Linked DNA regions of Glaciimonas sp. CA11.2. The protein of the gene in region 1 binds, or shares a complex with, the protein of each later gene. Links are inferred from orthologs where the notes say so. Each region holds a gene or a part of one and is shown on either strand. Other genes may lie near its edges.

Region 1 (8,107 bases):
TGCGACGTATTGATATATTTTTGTGGAAACCTCCTGTTAGGTGCTGTTTTGGGCGGCGTGGGCGGGTTATTTGGAATAGGCGGCGGCCTTATAGCGATTCCCGTCCTCGGTATGTTTTACGGTATGGATCAACAATTGTCGCAAGGCACGGCGTTGGTCATGGTGGTGCCGAACGTTTTGATTGGATTTTGGCGTTACCGCCAGCGCAATAGCCTGGATTTGCGGGCGGCAAGCATGCTTGGTGGTTCAGCCGTTTTAGTGACGTATGCGACTGCATGGTACGCCACCGTGATTGCCGCTAATACGTTGCATTTTGCATTTGCGGTGTTTATGGAAGTGTTGGGTTGCTATTTGTTATGGAATTTGTTGCGTAAAAAATCGTTGGCCCGTACGAAAAAGGTCTTGGGTTTGAATTATTTACCCGTGGTCGGTGTTGTCGGCGGAGCGGTCTCCGGATTTTTTGGCGTAGGCGGCGGTGTCGTTGCTCCGCCTGCACTGGTGGCCTTTTTCGGTACGACGCAAACCGCGGCTCAGGGAATGGCCCTCGCCCTGGTGTCGCCTGGCGCGGTGGTGGCTTTATGCACGTTTGCCTACGCCAGTCATGTCAACTGGATTGTGGGAATTCCGCTGGCTATTGGCGGGATAGTGAGTGTGTCATCCGGCGTGGCGCTGGCGCATCAGTTGCCTGAACGTCGCTTGAGATTGTGCTTCAGCCTGGCTTTGATTGTGTTGGCTGGACGGTTAATGTTGCGTGGTTGATAGTGATTGGCGTTGGCGCTATCGGACGGCTCACGCAATGCTTGCCGACCTTTCAAAGTTGGAATATCGTATAAAAACGTTGTTTTAGCGAGGTTTTTCTCATTTAACCGATGTAATTAGCTTCTCGATCGACTTGATTGATGGTGAAGCAGAATCCTGTGGGGAGCCGATATGGTGGATACACTTTCGACTGCCGCGATGGCAGCAGGCCTTTCCTGGGCCAGCGGCATTCGCCTGTATATGGCGTTATTCGTCGCCGGACTATTCGGACGCTTGGGTTGGATCACCCTTCCGCACACGCTAGAAGTATTGCAGTCTCCCTGGATTTTGGGTATTACCGGCTTGTTGATGCTGGTCGAATTTTTAGCCGATAAAATACCGGGTCTCGATTCAATCTGGGATGCGGTCCAGACGTTTATCCGCATTCCTGCCGGTGCTGTATTAAGCGCCGCCGCGATGGGACATATGGACCCTGCAGTGACGACGGCTGCCGCGCTGGTCGGTGGCACTTTTGCCGCCAGTGCCCATGCTACCAAGGCGGGTAGTCGCGCCATGATCAATACTTCACCAGAACCATTAAGTAATTGGGCGGCCTCATTTTCCGAAGATGTCACCGTATTGGGCGCTTTATGGGCAGCGTTTTACCACCCTTGGGTCCTATTCGGATTTTTGCTGGTATTCTTTATTTTTGCAATCTGGTTGTTGCCCAAGTTGTGGCGTAGTCTGCGCTGGGTTTTTCAAAGGCTTAGTACATGATTTTGCAGTCTCTGCGCATGACCCAACGCGATTGGCGGGCGGGTGAGTTACGATTCTTGTTGGTGGCGTTAATTGTGGCGGTGGCGGCATTGTCTTCGGTCGGATTTTTTGTTGATCGGATGCGCGCGGGATTAGCGCGTGATGCCCACCAATTGTTGGGTGCCGACTTATTGATCGGAGCTGACCAACCGGTCAACCCGAATTGGCGCGCCGAGGCACAGCGGCGTGGATTGACCATTGCCGACACCGTAGTATTCCCTAGCATGGCATTATCGGGCGAGGGCGATGATTCCAAATCTCAGTTAGCCTCGTTAAAAGCCGTCTCCGCCGCCTATCCTTTGCGTGGCAATTTAAGTATTACCGATAAGCCAGGAACGCCAGACACCATCACCCGCGCCGTTCCCGCTGCCGGTACGGTCTGGGTTGATCCGAATATCCTGACCGCATTAAACATCAGCGTCGGCGCACCGCTTAAGCTCGGTGATCGCACCTTCACGATTGCACACATTCTCTCGGTCGAGCCGGATCGCGGTAGTGGCTTTGTCAACTTTTCGCCGCGCGTGATGCTGTCACTCGCTGATCTGGCATCGACGCATTTAGTGCAAGACGGTTCTCGCGTTACTTACCGTTTATTATTGGCCGGCGCGGCCCCGCAAGTTCAGGCATTTCAGGGGTGGGTAGAAGCTGAGATTGCGCGGGATAACGTTAAGGGCGTGCGCATAGAGTCGTTAGAGACCGGACGCCCCGAAATGCGCGCTACGCTGGATCGGGCGCAGCAGTTTTTATCGTTGGTGGGTCTGTTGTCAGCGATGTTGGCCGCTGTGGCTGTAGCGATGGCAGCGCGGCGCTTCATGTTACGTCATCTTGATGCGTGTGCGATGTTGCGTTGTCTCGGCTTGACCCAAAATCAGGTCACACAGCTATATCTATACGAATTCTTAATGATTGGCCTGATTGGAAGTGTACTCGGTGCCTTAGTCGGATTTGGCGCACATTTTGTGTTGCTTGAGACACTTGGTAAGTTCGTCGCCCATGATTTGCCACCTCCGAGTGTTATCCCTGGCTTGCAGGGAATTGTGACCGGATTGCTATTATTAGTTGGATTTGCCCTGCCACCGATCTTGCAGCTGCGCAACGTGCCGCATAACCGGGTCATACGACGCGAGCAAGACCCGCCGCAAGTCGCGGTCGTGGCAACCTATGGTTTGGGAACGCTCACCTTTATCGGCTTGTTGCTCTGGCAAGCGGGAGACGTAAAGTTGGGTTTGCTGACGGCGCTTGGATTTTTGGGTTGTTTTGCGATGTTTGGGCTGATCTCGTGGTTAGCACTGAAGTCCTTGCGGACCGCGCGCGGCGCTTTCAAGCATCCAAGTTGGCGCTTTGCCCTGACCGGATTGCAACGCCGACCAGGAGCCACAATTGTGCAGATTGTCGCGTTGGCGCTTGGTTTGATGGCGTTACTATTGCTAACGGTGATCCGCGGTGACCTTATCGGCGCATGGCGGCAATCGACGCCTGCCGATGCGCCAAACCGGTTTGTGATTAATATTCAGCCCGACCAACTTGCCGATATCAATCGACGACTTGTTGCAGCTGGTATTACGCAACCGAACCTCTATCCGATGATTCGTGGTCGCTTGACTGAAATTAATGGCAATGTTATCAACCCGGAAACGTATCAGGAAGACCGTGCTAAACGATTGGTAGAGCGCGAATTCAATTTGTCGACCATGGTGGCTGTGCCACTGAAAAATGAGATAGTCGCCGGTAATTGGTATAAAGACGATCAGCCGGAAGCCTCGGTTGAAGAAGGGCTGGCAAAAACGTTGAACCTGAAGTTAGGTGACAAACTCACATTTGATATCGCTGGTCAGACCGTCAGTGCACCGATTACCAGCTTGCGTAAGTTGGAATGGGGCTCGATGCAGGTCAATTTCTTTGTCATTTTAAATCCGAAGGCCATGGTGAATACACCGCAAACCTGGATTACGGCGTTCCGCTTACCGCCTGCGCACAGCAATCTTGGTAACCAGTTGACGCGTGACTTCCCGAATCTGACCATTGTTGATATTGGCAGTATTATTCAGCAATTGCAGGACGTGGTCGATCAGGTCGTGGCGGCGGTTGAATTTTTGTTCCTGTTTACGTTGGCGTCCGGTGGCTTGGTCTTGTATGCAGCGTTGTTGAGTTCGCAAGGGGAGCGCACGCGGGAGGCGGGTTTATTGCGGGCTTTGGGCGCTACGCGCACGCAGTTGTCGCATGCGCAGTGGATTGAATTTGCATTGATTGGCAGTTTGGCGGGATTTTTGGCGGCAACTGGCGCGGCGGCTACAGGATGGGCGTTAGCGCATTATGTGTTTAGTTTTACCTGGGCGTTTAGTCCGTTGATTTGGGTTGCCGGGATGGTGATTGGGGCGGTTTGTACGTTTGTGGGTGGGTGGATTGGGTTGAGAGGGGTTTTGTCTCGGCCGCCTTTGGAGACTTTGCGAGAGGCATGAATTTAGGGGGTGTTTGCGTTATCATTCCGATCTATGACTATTGATAAAAATTCTTCTGTTGAACTGACGCCGCCTTCTATCTTTGAATTGATTGGTGGCGCTGAGCGTTTGCGCGAGCTAGTTGATCGCTTTTATGATTTGATGGATCTGGAGCCTGCGTTTTCTGGTGTGCGGATTTTGCATCCCACTTCGCTGGATGGGTCGCGGGACAAATTCTATTGGTTCTTGTCGGGTTGGAGTGGTGGCCCGGACTTGTTTGTTGAGCGATTTGGTCATCCGCGCTTGCGCGCACGGCACTTGCCGTATGCGATTTCGACGCCGGAGCGGGATCAATGGCTGCGGTGTATGGCGCTGGCGATGCAGGATGTCGGGTTAGAGGAACAATTGCAGGAGCGTTTGATGAGTTCTTTCTTTGATACCGCTGACTGGATGCGTAATAAGCCCGATAACGTGGATACGCAAGCGTAGTTTATCAGACGTGGATTTTTTTACTGGGTTGCGGATGCAGCCCCTTTTTTTTGAACTGACAGCATGACGTTATCTGAATTATTTGTTTTGCTCATTATTGCCGCGATCATCATAGCGCTTCAGGTCGTGTCGATCTGGCGGTCCGGTCACTCTGGAAAAGGTGATGCGCAGCAGGCGCAATTGACGCAAATCAAAGACGATTTGTTGCGTAGTCAACAAGATATCGGTGATCGTAATGAGCGAGAGCTACGCGATCAGGTGCAAGGTAGTGCCCAGAGTACGCGTCAGGAAATCGGTGCGAGTTTTGGGCAATTGCAACAGACCGTATTAGCCCAAATGACCAGTGTGGCGACATTGCAGAATAGTCAGATCGATGCGTTTGCCCAACAATTGGTGCGACTCAATGAGACCAATGCACAGCAACTCGACAGCATGCGCCTGGCCATGAATCAACAGGCGCAGACCAGTCGTGAAGAGCAGGCACTTTCTCTGCAACGTTTTGGCGATACACTTAATCAGACCCTGGCCACGCTGACTGAGTCGAACGCGCAGCGGATGACAGAAATTCGTACCACGCTGGAAGCAAAAATTAAGGATCTGCAAAATGATAATGGTCTGCGCCTTGAAGAGATGCGCAAGACCGTGGATGAAAAACTGCACGCAACGTTAGAAAAACGTTTGGGTGAGTCCTTCCAGATTGTCTCGGACCGGCTGGAAAAAGTGCATCAAGGTTTGGGTGAGATGCAGCAACTGGCAATTGGCGTCGGCGACTTGAAACGCGTTCTTACCAACGTTAAAACGCGTGGTACTTGGGGCGAAGTGCAGCTGGAAATGTTGTTGGAGCAAGTTTTGACGCCCGAACAATATGCTAAAAATGTGGAGACGGTTCCCGGTAGTGGCGAGCGTGTTGAGTTTGCGATTAAGTTGCCAGGCCATGATGACGGTAATACGCCGGTGTGGATGCCGATTGATGCAAAGTTTCCTAAAGAGCAGTATGAAAGATTGTCCGAGGCCGCTGATCGCGCAGATGCCGATGGCGTTGCCTTGGCAGGCCGTGAGTTGGAGCGAGCCGTGCGGGGCGAGGCGAAAACCATCGCGGAAAAATATTTATCACCACCGCTTACTACCGATTTTGCGATTCTCTTTTTGCCTACTGAAGGTCTGTACGCAGAAGTGATGCGGCGTCCAGGTTTGGCCGATGACTTGCAACGACTCCATCGCATCAGCATCGCTGGCCCATCGACCTTGTCGGCATTATTAAACAGCCTACAAATGGGTTTCAGAACCTTAGCGCTTGAGAAACGCTCTTCCGAAGTCTGGCAAGTCCTGGGCGCAGTGAAGACCGAGTTCACCAAGTTTGGTGACGTGTTGGCAGCGACCAAGTTGGCTCTTGAGCGGGCAGCAAAAAACATCGATCAGGCCGAGGTTCGTAGTCGGCAGATGGCGCGTAAATTGAAGTCGGTTGAGGCGCTACCTAGCGAGGCAGCGCAATTGGTGCTGGGGAAGGAGCCAGAACAATTACAAGACGAAGAAAGTTGATTTTATCAATTGTTGACGAGATATAAGACTGTCGGAAGCACCGATACCTCTATCGGTACGCTACCTGGGTTATCCGCTTAACCACGTAATGCGACCGCTCAGGCAAGCTCTAAAAATCTTAGCCAGCGGGCTTGAGAATACGAATTTGTACGACGGTGCGGTGCATCGGCAATGCGAAATTGATTCGGGCAGGCACCGTCTGGAAGTCGCTTTAAATCAGGCCATTAAATAGAATGACCTCAACCTGATCGCCGATGGCGACGTCCCTTTGATCGTGTGCTAAAACGATCATGCAATCGGCTTCAGTCATCGAACGCAGGATCCCAGAACCCTGCGCACCAGTTGGCCGCACCGACCATCGGCCACTTTCGTGACGGATCAATATGCCGCGCTGATATTCGGTGCGTCCCGGTTTTTTTCGAATGATCGATGCGGACGTTACCTGCATAAGAGGAAGCGGTGCTGGTTGTGCTCCCATCATGTGCAAAAGCGCATCACGCGCAAAAAAATAAAACGACACCATGACGGCTACCGGATTGCCAGGAAGTCCAAAAAAGACGGCCGGTTTGTTGGAGCTGTTAATTGTACCGAATGCGAGCGGGCGACCTGGGCGCATCCCGAGTTTCCAGAACGCTACCTCGCCTAACTGCGCCATCATCTGTCGTGTATGGTCAGCGTCACCGACAGACACACCGCCGGAAGTGATAATGGCATCGGCATTATCAGCCGCACTTTTGAACGCGATTTCTAGTGCTGCAGGATCGTCGGCAACCACGCCGAGATCGATGATGTCGCAACCTAGTCGGCGTAACATGCCATATAGTGTGTAGCGATTGGAGTCATAAACGCAGCCGGGATCAAGCGCCTCTCCAACTGAACGTAATTCATCGCCGGTGGAGAAAAAAGCCACACGCAAGCGTCGTTGGACTGGTACTTCGGCGATGCCTAATGAGGCCAGCAAGCCGAGATCGGCAGGGCGCAGAATCCGTCCTTTCTTTAATGCCGCGGCACCTGCTTGCAAATCCTCGCCAGCCAGACGACGGTTAGCGCCTGCTCTGACTGCGCCCGCAGCGATCGTGATGAAAGGCTTGGAGCGGGGTAATTGTGACGAGCCGTTCGCATCATTTGATTCTGTGACGTCGCCGTTGAATGCGCTGACGAATTCTTGTGGAATGACGGTATCAAGGCCGTCGGGCATTGGCGCACCCGTCATGATTCGTATTGCTTGTCCCGGTGCAACGGGACCTTGATGCGCGCGTCCTGCATGGGATGTACCGATGACGCTGAGCAGCGTGTCACCGTCGGCGCATAAGCTCTCGCTATGAAAAGCATATCCATCCATTGCCGAGTTATCGTATGCAGGAACGTTGATCGGCGAAATAATATCGATTGCTAACACGCGATCAAGTGCGGTGCGGATGGCAACCTTTTCTATCGCATGAATCGGCGTAATGCAGTCCCGGATAATCGCTTGGGCGTGACTTACTGGCAGCGCGTCGGAATCGTAATCGGAGACGCAACTGATTGCTGCGCTTAACAACGACCGTGAGGATCGCGATGGCAGCGATGGCGAAGGATAGGATTGCTTAGTCATTGGTGGTTGTCTGCTTCACGTAATTCATTGGGCGTATTGATATTGCGAAATGGCGTGGCATCTTGAAACAGGACTTCAGTGTAATGCAAGCGCCGATACCAGATTTCAATTTTGCGCCCACCTTCGTCTATGAACGCCGTCAGATCTATAAGTACTGTCGTTTGCATCAACATGAAAACCGGTTGTGGCTGGATCTTTGAGTTAATGCCGGAGGTCGCTGCGACAGCAATATCTGCCGCGGTATTTTCCAACGCCTTCGCCAATTCAGACACTACATTGTCTGGTAAAAACGGGGAGTCACATGGAGCCGTGACTAAATAAGGTGTCTGACAGTTTTTTAATCCTGCCTGAATACCTGCAAGCGGGCCAGCAAAGTCATTGTTTGCATCGGGCCAGACCGGCACGCCAAAGGTAGCGTATGCGCTTAGATTGCGATTGGCACTGATCATGAGCGAGCCTACTTGAGGCGCTAACGTTGCTATGACGTGCGCGA
Region 2 (7,811 bases), 3.4 Mb from region 1 along the record:
ATATCGCTCGCTGTTGGCTGCGCAAGGGACGGTGCCGAAAATGTATGAAGCGGGGCTTCGTCAGGATTTGGCGTTGCAACAGTTGGCTGGCGCAATTGAGTCCACTGCATTCGCTCCAAAGTCGCTGGCGTTACGGTTCTCCAATATAAGCGATCAAGAGCGTGACACGCAAGAGTTGTTATTTAAGACTGCAGATTATGCCTCGCAGGTCAAAGTAACCGATGAGATGCTGAAGGCTTATTACGACAAGAATGGTCAACAGTTTGAAATTCCTGAACAAGTGAAAGCGGAATATATTGTCCTGGATAGCGCTGCCGTAGCGGCGCAAGTGACAGTTAATGACGCAGATGTAAAATCGTATTACGAGCAAAATCTGGCGCGCTATTCGACGCAAGAGCAGCGTCGTGCGAGTCATATTTTGATTACAACTAACAAAGACGCTTCTGCTGCGGATAAAGCGGTTGCTAAAACAAAAGCTGAAAGCCTGCTGGCCCAATTGCGTAAGGATCCTGCAGAATTCGCTAAGCTGGCAAAAGAAAATTCTCAAGATACTGCTTCTGCGGAACATGGTGGAGATTTGGGTTATTTCGGTGACGGTATGATGGTCAAGCCATTTTCAGATGCTGCGTTGAAACTCAAACAAGGTGAGATTAGTAATGTTGTTGAGTCTGATTTTGGCTATCACATCATTCAGTTGACGGGCATTAAGCCAGCCGAAGTGAAACCGTTGGCGCAAGTCAAGGACGAGATATCCGCTGAAATTAAAAAACAACTGGCAACCAAGAAATTTGCAGAGATGGCAGATGCGTTTAATGACACTGTCTATGAGCAGGCAAATAGCTTGCAGCCTGCTGCTGATAAATTAAAATTGTCGATCCAGACTGTGTCGAATGTGGGCCGTCATCCGAATCCGGCACTTGCACCAACAGTGCTGTACAACAATGAGAAATTTCTCACAGCCTTGTTTGCAGACGGTTCTGTAAAAAATAAGCGTAATACTGCTGCGATTGAAGTTGCGCCAAGCACGCTGATCGCTGGACATGTGATCAGCTATAAGCCAGTCACAAAACAAGCGTTTGAAGACGTTAAGGAATTGGTTCGCACTAAGGTCATCCAGGCTGCCGAAGTCGAACTTGCTGAAAAGGCCGGCGCTGCCAAATTTGCGGCTCTGAAGGTAAAAGACGATACGGCCGGATTTGCAGTGGCTAAGACGGTTTCGCGCGCGAATCAGCAAGGTGTTGCTCCCAACGTATTTGATGCAGTAATGAAAGCGGACGTAAGTAAGTTGCCTGCTTTCGTTGGTGTTTCATTACCCGGCCAAGGCTATGCCATCTATCGTATTGGCAAAGTAGCGCAGCCAGCGACGATAGACCAGGCACGTCGACAGTCAGAGCAAAAACAAATTTCGTCCGCATTAGCTCAGCAGGAAATGAGTGCTTACGTTGAAGTGCTGAAGAAAAAGGCTAAGGCAAAGATACTCAAACCTATCGTCGCCAGCGCGCCTGTTGATGATAATTTGGCGTCGAAATAACACTTCGTTTAGTAGACTAATAATATTTAAAAAGCCACTTTCGAGTGGCTTTTTTATTTTGCGTTACCCGTCTTATAACCAGTTCTCTTCCCGCTCCGAAGAGAAGTTGTCAGCCAGTGATCTTATCTTGGGAAGATGCCTTTAAAAACAAATCTCGATCGCCGGCGATTCCAGGAAATCAGCATCGATTATTTTGCTGAGGAGAGCGTTGCTTTCATTAAGGGTTGTAATTTCGGCCAAACGTTGTTCAGGATGGTTAGGTGTGCTTCCGCTGTCGGGTGCATGCGGTCCGCTTGAAACCACTCCGGTTTATTGGCAACGCCTTCCAGCAAAAATGGCACTAAAGGGACTTTAGTCTGCTTGGCTAAGGTTGAATATAGTGCGAAAAATTTGTTTGTATAGTCGGGCCCATAGTTGGGTGGTATGCGCATTCCGATTAGCAGGATTTTTGCATTTACTTTTTGTGCCGCTGCTATCATTGCGAGTAAGTTTGATTCTGTCGCCTTTAATTGAAGGCCGCGTAATGCATCATTTGCACCAAGTTCAATGATCACGATATTGGGGCGCTGCTTCAGCAGTGCTGGTAAGCGGGCGTTGCCACCGCTTGTGGTATCGCCGCTGATACTGGCATTGATCACGTCGATAGGGATGTTTTCAGTCTTAAGGCGTTTTTGTAGAAGTGCCACCCAACCGGTGCCGCGGGCCAAGCCATATTCAGCTGATAGACTGTCACCCAACACCAGAACCGATTTTGATGCAGAATGGTCGCTCGTTGCTGCTGATGCAATGTTTCCTCCACTTGAAGCAAATGCACTGAGCGTGATGATTGCTAAAACGCTGCGTCGTAAGATATTGGATTGCCAGGCAATAAGTTTTAACTGTTTTATTGCCTTATGTTTTAATGCTTGCTCTAAGGCATTGAAGCTATTGATACCGTTGATACTGCTTATACCGCTGATTTCGCGGATGCCGTTAAGTTTTGTCGGTCGATCTGGCGGTAATAATGCTTGCGCGCGCCCGTCCCGAATAACGTTTCCACATTTTTGACTGATAATCCGCATGCCACTATCCTCTTCGATTAATTCATCTGATCTACAAGCTACCATGTCCAGCACCGATTTTTCGATAGTTGCGCAAAACCTGACCAAACGGGTAGCTGACGCTAGTGGAGAACTTGTGATTCTGAATGACATCAATTTTACCGTTCAGGCTGGGACGACGCTGGCAATTGTCGGCGCTTCCGGCTCCGGCAAGTCAACTTTGCTGGGATTGTTGGCTGGTCTTGATACCCCATCAAGTGGAACAGTCCTCATTGATGGCGTAGATATTTTTGCGCTGGATGAGGATGGTCGTGCTGGAGTACGCAAGAAAAAGCTCGGTTTCGTGTTTCAATCCTTTCAATTGTTGACGCATTTGAATGCCTTGGAAAATGTCATGCTGCCATTAGAACTGCATGGCGATCCCAGCGCTAAAGAAAAAGCTGAGATTATGCTCGGGCGCGTTGGATTGGCAAGTCGCTTGCGTCATTACCCAAAATACTTGTCCGGCGGCGAGCAGCAGCGAGTGGCGTTAGCCCGCGCTTTTGTCACAGAACCACCGCTTTTGTTTGCTGACGAACCGACTGGCAGTCTCGATGCCGCTACCGGCGACGCGGTGATACAACTGATGTTTGATCTCAATCAGGAGCGCGGTTCGACTCTGGTGCTTGTCACGCACGACACGTCCATCGCGGTGCAATGTCGGCAAACTATCACGATTGCGGCGGGACGTTTACTGCATCATGGCGACTTTACACCTAGTGACGCCCATATTTTTTAATGCCAGAATAGGAGCATCGTTATCAATATTTGACAATATAAGGAGAAAAATATGGCGGCATGGTTACCCGTAGCAAAGGCTATTCTTCCTTATCTTGGTGACATTATTACAGCCGCCAAGCCAGCTTTTACGAAACGTAAAGGTGGGAGCGAAAGTAGCCAGATAGAGATTTTGCAACAGCAAGTAGCTGAATTGCAAAATGCCTCCTTGCAGAATATTCAAAACGCCAAGGCACTTGCCGAACAATTACAATCATCCATTTCTGCGCTCGAACAGACTTTATCGACAACGCACAACAAGGTGCGACGTGCCAATTGGATTGCCACACTCTCGCTGGCATTGACATTGGTAGCGCTCGGACTGGTGACGATAGTCTTTTTACGTTGACGGTCTTTTACGCTATTAACGTGCCTTCGCCAAGATAGCTTTCCGACGTCGCAGCAAACTAATTTGACAGAATATGACGATATGCATCTGCCAAGTAGCAATCTTCAAATCAAACCTGAAATTGCGTTTGAAATCACAAGGAAGACCGATCAGTGCAAGCCCATAAAAAATCGCGGCGTCGCTTCCTGCTGAGCGGGATAGGTATAGGCGCTGGTGTGACTGCGGCATTTATCCTCGGATGGGGTGTCATGCCGCCGCGACAACGCTTGAATAGTCATCTTCCGATGCGGACAAAGAGTGGTGAGATAGCATTGAACGGCTGGCTCAAGATCGCCCCGGACGGAATGGTTACTGTGGCAATAGCACGCTGTGAAATGGGCCAAGGAGTCCATACCGCGCTACCAATGCTAATCGCAGAAGAGCTGGATGTGCCACTTAGCATGGTCCGTATAGAGCAAGCGCCGTTGGACCGTATATTTGGTAACGTCGCCCTTTTTTCCGAGATGTTACCTTTTCATCCAGATGATGATGGGTTATTAAAACTCAGTGCGCAATGGCTGATGACTAAAGTTGGTAGTGAAATGGGTATCGTCTTGACCGGTGGCTCAAGCAGCGTGCGGGATGCATGGCAACCGATGCGCGAGGCTGGTGCGACTGCGCGTGCCATGTTGATACAGGCGGCAGCACAAGAATGGCAGGTAGCATCCACCGAGTGCACTACCGCCGACGGGGTGGTGAGTCATGCTAATGGACGGCGTGCCAGTTATGGCAGTCTGGCAGCGAGGGCTGCTGCGATGACGCCGAGCAATGTATCGCTCAAGCGTGTGGAGGATTTTACATTAATCGGGCAGCCTCAGGCGCGGCGCGATACCGCTTGCAAGATCAACGGAAAGGCGATTTTTGGGATTGACGCTCGACCACCTGATTTGCTATTTGCAGCAGTCAAGATGGCGCCCGTGATCGGAGCGCGACTGCGACAATTTGACGCGTCGGAAACGTTGCGCACACCAGGCGTGATTAAAACGGTCGATTTTTCATCAGTAATTCTTCCTCACTTTGGGGCCGCAGCCGGTGTTGCCGTTATCGCAAAAACTTTTTGGCAAGCAAAACAGGGTGCGGAAAAATTGCGGCTTACCTGGGACGACGCTGAGAATCGGGTACTGTCCACTGCCGCCATTTTTCGGGAATTAAGAGAAAAATTAGCCACAGAATCAGGACATATCTATCACCGTACCGGTGGCCTGATTTCTGACACAAATAGAGAAGCGGCGTTGCATACGGTGGAGGCGATGTACTCTGCACCCTTCCTTGCGCACGCAACAATGGAGCCAGTCAACTGCACGGCGCAGGTCAAAGATGGCACAGTCAATTTGTGGGTGTCGACTCAAGTGCCGAGCATGGCGGTCGCTAGTGCCGCTAAGCTCGCAGGTGTCAAGATCGAGGATGTGACCATCACCGAACTGTATTTGGGAGGTGGTTTTGGGCGGCGTCTGGAAATTGACATGATTGTGCAGGCGGTCGCGATTGCGAAGCAGGCCGATGGTAAACCTGTGCAAATGATCTGGACGCGCGAAGATGACATGACGCATGATGTTTATCGGCCTGCCGCAGTCGCCCATTTTTCGGCGGCGCTCGATACTACAGGCCAGATACTTTGGTATAAAAATAAATCTGCCAGCGGCTCTGTCACGCAGCAGTTTGTACGTCGCAATTTGGGATTTCCTTTGATCGGGCCGGATAGGGCGGCGGCAGAAGGAGAGTTCGATATGCAATATGAAATTCCGCATCAGGAGATCGCGCATGTCATTGTTCCCAGCGCCGTCCCGTTAGGAAATTGGCGTTCGGTCGGGCACTCACATAACGCTTTTTTTAAAGAGAGTTTTATTGATGAGTTGGCGTATGCAGCGGCTGTTCATCCCGCACAGTTTCGACTAAATCTATTAAAAACTCATCCGCGTCATCGTGCTGTTCTGGAAGTGGCTTTGGTACGGGCGGGTCAACCGGTCGCTGGTCGTGCTCACGGTATCGCGTTACATCAGTCATTTGGGAGTATCGTGGCGCAGGTGGCTGAAATTTCGATTGAGAATGATCAGATACCAAATATTAAAGTGCATAAAGTAGTGTGCGTAATCGATTGTGGTCTCGCGGTGAATACCAATATTATCGTCCAGCAGATGGAGTCGGCTGTCGTCTTTGGTTTGAGTGCGGCGCTACTCGGCGAGGTGACAATAAAGAATGGCGAAGTGGTACAGCAAAATTTCAATGATTACGCGGTCTTGCGAATACATCAGGTGCCAGTGATTGAAACGGTGATTATGCCTAGCCTTGAAGCGCCGCAAGGTGTTGGTGAGCCGGGAGTGCCACCCATCGCGCCTGCCGTAGCGAATGCAGTATTTGCGTTAACCGGTAAGCGTCTGCGTGATTTGCCGTTGCGGCTAAGCGTTTAATGAATGATTTGGTTTTTTGCTTAAAAGTCAGCTCATGGAGCCCCATTTGGTATTGGTAACATTTTTGACGTACCTGATGATAAAAAAATGCACGCACAGGTAGATAGTTAGATTGAGTAAACACCAGATTTAGATGACTTAAAATGTAGTAAATCTCATAAAGGATGCATAAAAATATGGATCGCCTACAGTCAATGCGGGTATTTTCAAAAGTGGTGGAGCAGGGTAGTTTTGTTGGCGCGGCCAAAGTTATGGAGCTGTCCAATGCGGTCGTTACCCGTCACGTTGCTGATTTGGAAAACCATCTCGGCACGCGTTTATTGAATCGATCAACACGTCGAATGTCATTGACCGAAACCGGGCAAGCTTATTTGGAGCGCGTACGCAGCATACTTGCCGAGATAGACGAAGCTGATGCGGTTGCTTCAGCAGTATCCAAAAGGCCTGCAGGAACCTTAAATATCTATTCTCAAATTAGCTTTGGGCAATTGCAATTAACCCGCTTATTACCCAAATATTCTATGCAATACCCAGATGTCGCGCTTGACGTCACAATGTCGGATCGTACGGTCGATTTGGTCGAAGAAGGTTTCGATGTTGGTATTTTTACGGTATTTCAGAAGTTCGACGTCAGCATGGTAGCCCGCCAATTGGGGATTGCCGAAGTATTGTTATGTGCTTCGCCCGATTATCTGCGCAAACACGGTAGTCCTCAACTACCCGAAGATCTTCAGCACCATGCGTGCCTCAATTTCTCTTTAGAGCATCTCCGCCATCATTGGAGTTTCCACTCGCCAGATGGGGTCTCGACTGTACCGATTACGAGCAAGGTGATGTCGAATAATGCTGACTTGTTGCGTCATTGCGCTCTTGCCGGAATGGGAATTGCGATGCGCAGTTCGTATTCGCTCGGCGATGATCTGCGAACAGGGAGTCTGGTACGGGTCCTGGCGGATCATCCCATCAGCAAGGTTTCGGTGCAATTGGTGTATCCGAGTAGACGGTTATTGTCAGCAAAAGTCCGCAGTTTTGTTGACTTTATGATGGCTGAATTTCCGTATCCAGATCGCGATCCCTGGTTGGCGGGGTAATATTGTTTTAGGACGCGCTCAAAATTAGCGGCAGGATTTATTAGGCTTAATGGTTCGATGCTAAACGGGACTCAAAAATTTCCTGTTTCGAGGGCCATAACCGCATATTTTGATATTTACACCATCTGAAACCTAAGTTAAGGCGCTGACGCGATAGTCCGCAACGAGCTTAGGAGAGGTTTTTTTTTGCAACAGCGTTTTGAAGCCGTAATACCAAATTGCCATTGCTTTGCCAATGACGTCGTTCGGCGGTGCTGTGAGCTTCAGCGGCCAGATCGGCTGGTGATTTTTTATGTTGCGCCAAGAATATACGTTCAGCTAACCGCAGGTCGAGTTCGACGGGACCAAGAAATGTGACGACTTGACCACGCTGAATCAGCAATGTCGGAAAATCATCCACGTCAAGATCATCCATAAGATCGGCTTGATCCTCAATATCAATCCAAACAAATCGCGTATCAGGGTGGCGGTGCGCCAATGCCGTAAAGTTTATTTGATATTCACGACAACTCCCACACCATGCAGCGCAAAGGCAAG

The links.
Region 2: the proteins of RGU75_RS01845 (region 1) and RGU75_RS16665 are in contact, whole or in part, in a cryo-EM structure (PDB 9GE8), measured with the Escherichia coli proteins. The link is inferred for Glaciimonas sp. CA11.2 from one-to-one orthologs.

The regions. Positions count from the first base shown.
Region 1 is NZ_JAVIWL010000001.1:428,657-436,763, reverse strand. Bases 1,112-4,262 are described here. They hold RGU75_RS01845 (ABC transporter permease), read left to right. Parts: upstream 1,112-1,511; coding sequence 1,512-4,013; downstream 4,014-4,262. Other genes in these bases: RGU75_RS01840 (group II truncated hemoglobin), read left to right, coding at 4,047-4,262; RGU75_RS01850 (DUF4126 domain-containing protein), read left to right, coding at 1,112-1,515. Outside these bases: RGU75_RS01855 (sulfite exporter TauE/SafE family protein), read left to right, coding at 1-759; more of RGU75_RS01850, read left to right, coding at 931-1,111; more of RGU75_RS01840, read left to right, coding at 4,263-4,481; RGU75_RS01835 (DNA recombination protein RmuC), read left to right, coding at 4,545-6,020; gephyrin-like molybdotransferase Glp, read right to left, coding at 6,232-7,614; molybdenum cofactor guanylyltransferase MobA, read right to left, coding at 7,611-8,107.
Region 2 is NZ_JAVIWL010000001.1:3,839,084-3,846,894, forward strand. What follows is about bases 1,638-4,492. They hold RGU75_RS16665 (ABC transporter ATP-binding protein), read left to right. Parts: upstream 1,638-2,635; coding sequence 2,636-3,349; downstream 3,350-4,492. Other genes in these bases: RGU75_RS16660 (arylesterase), read right to left, coding at 1,720-2,355; RGU75_RS16670 (hypothetical protein), read left to right, coding at 3,401-3,736; RGU75_RS16675 (xanthine dehydrogenase family protein molybdopterin-binding subunit), read left to right, coding at 3,985-4,492. Outside these bases: RGU75_RS16655 (SurA N-terminal domain-containing protein), read left to right, coding at 1-1,531; more of RGU75_RS16675, read left to right, coding at 4,493-6,183; RGU75_RS16680 (LysR family transcriptional regulator), read left to right, coding at 6,360-7,274; RGU75_RS16685 (thioredoxin domain-containing protein), read right to left, coding at 7,444-7,811.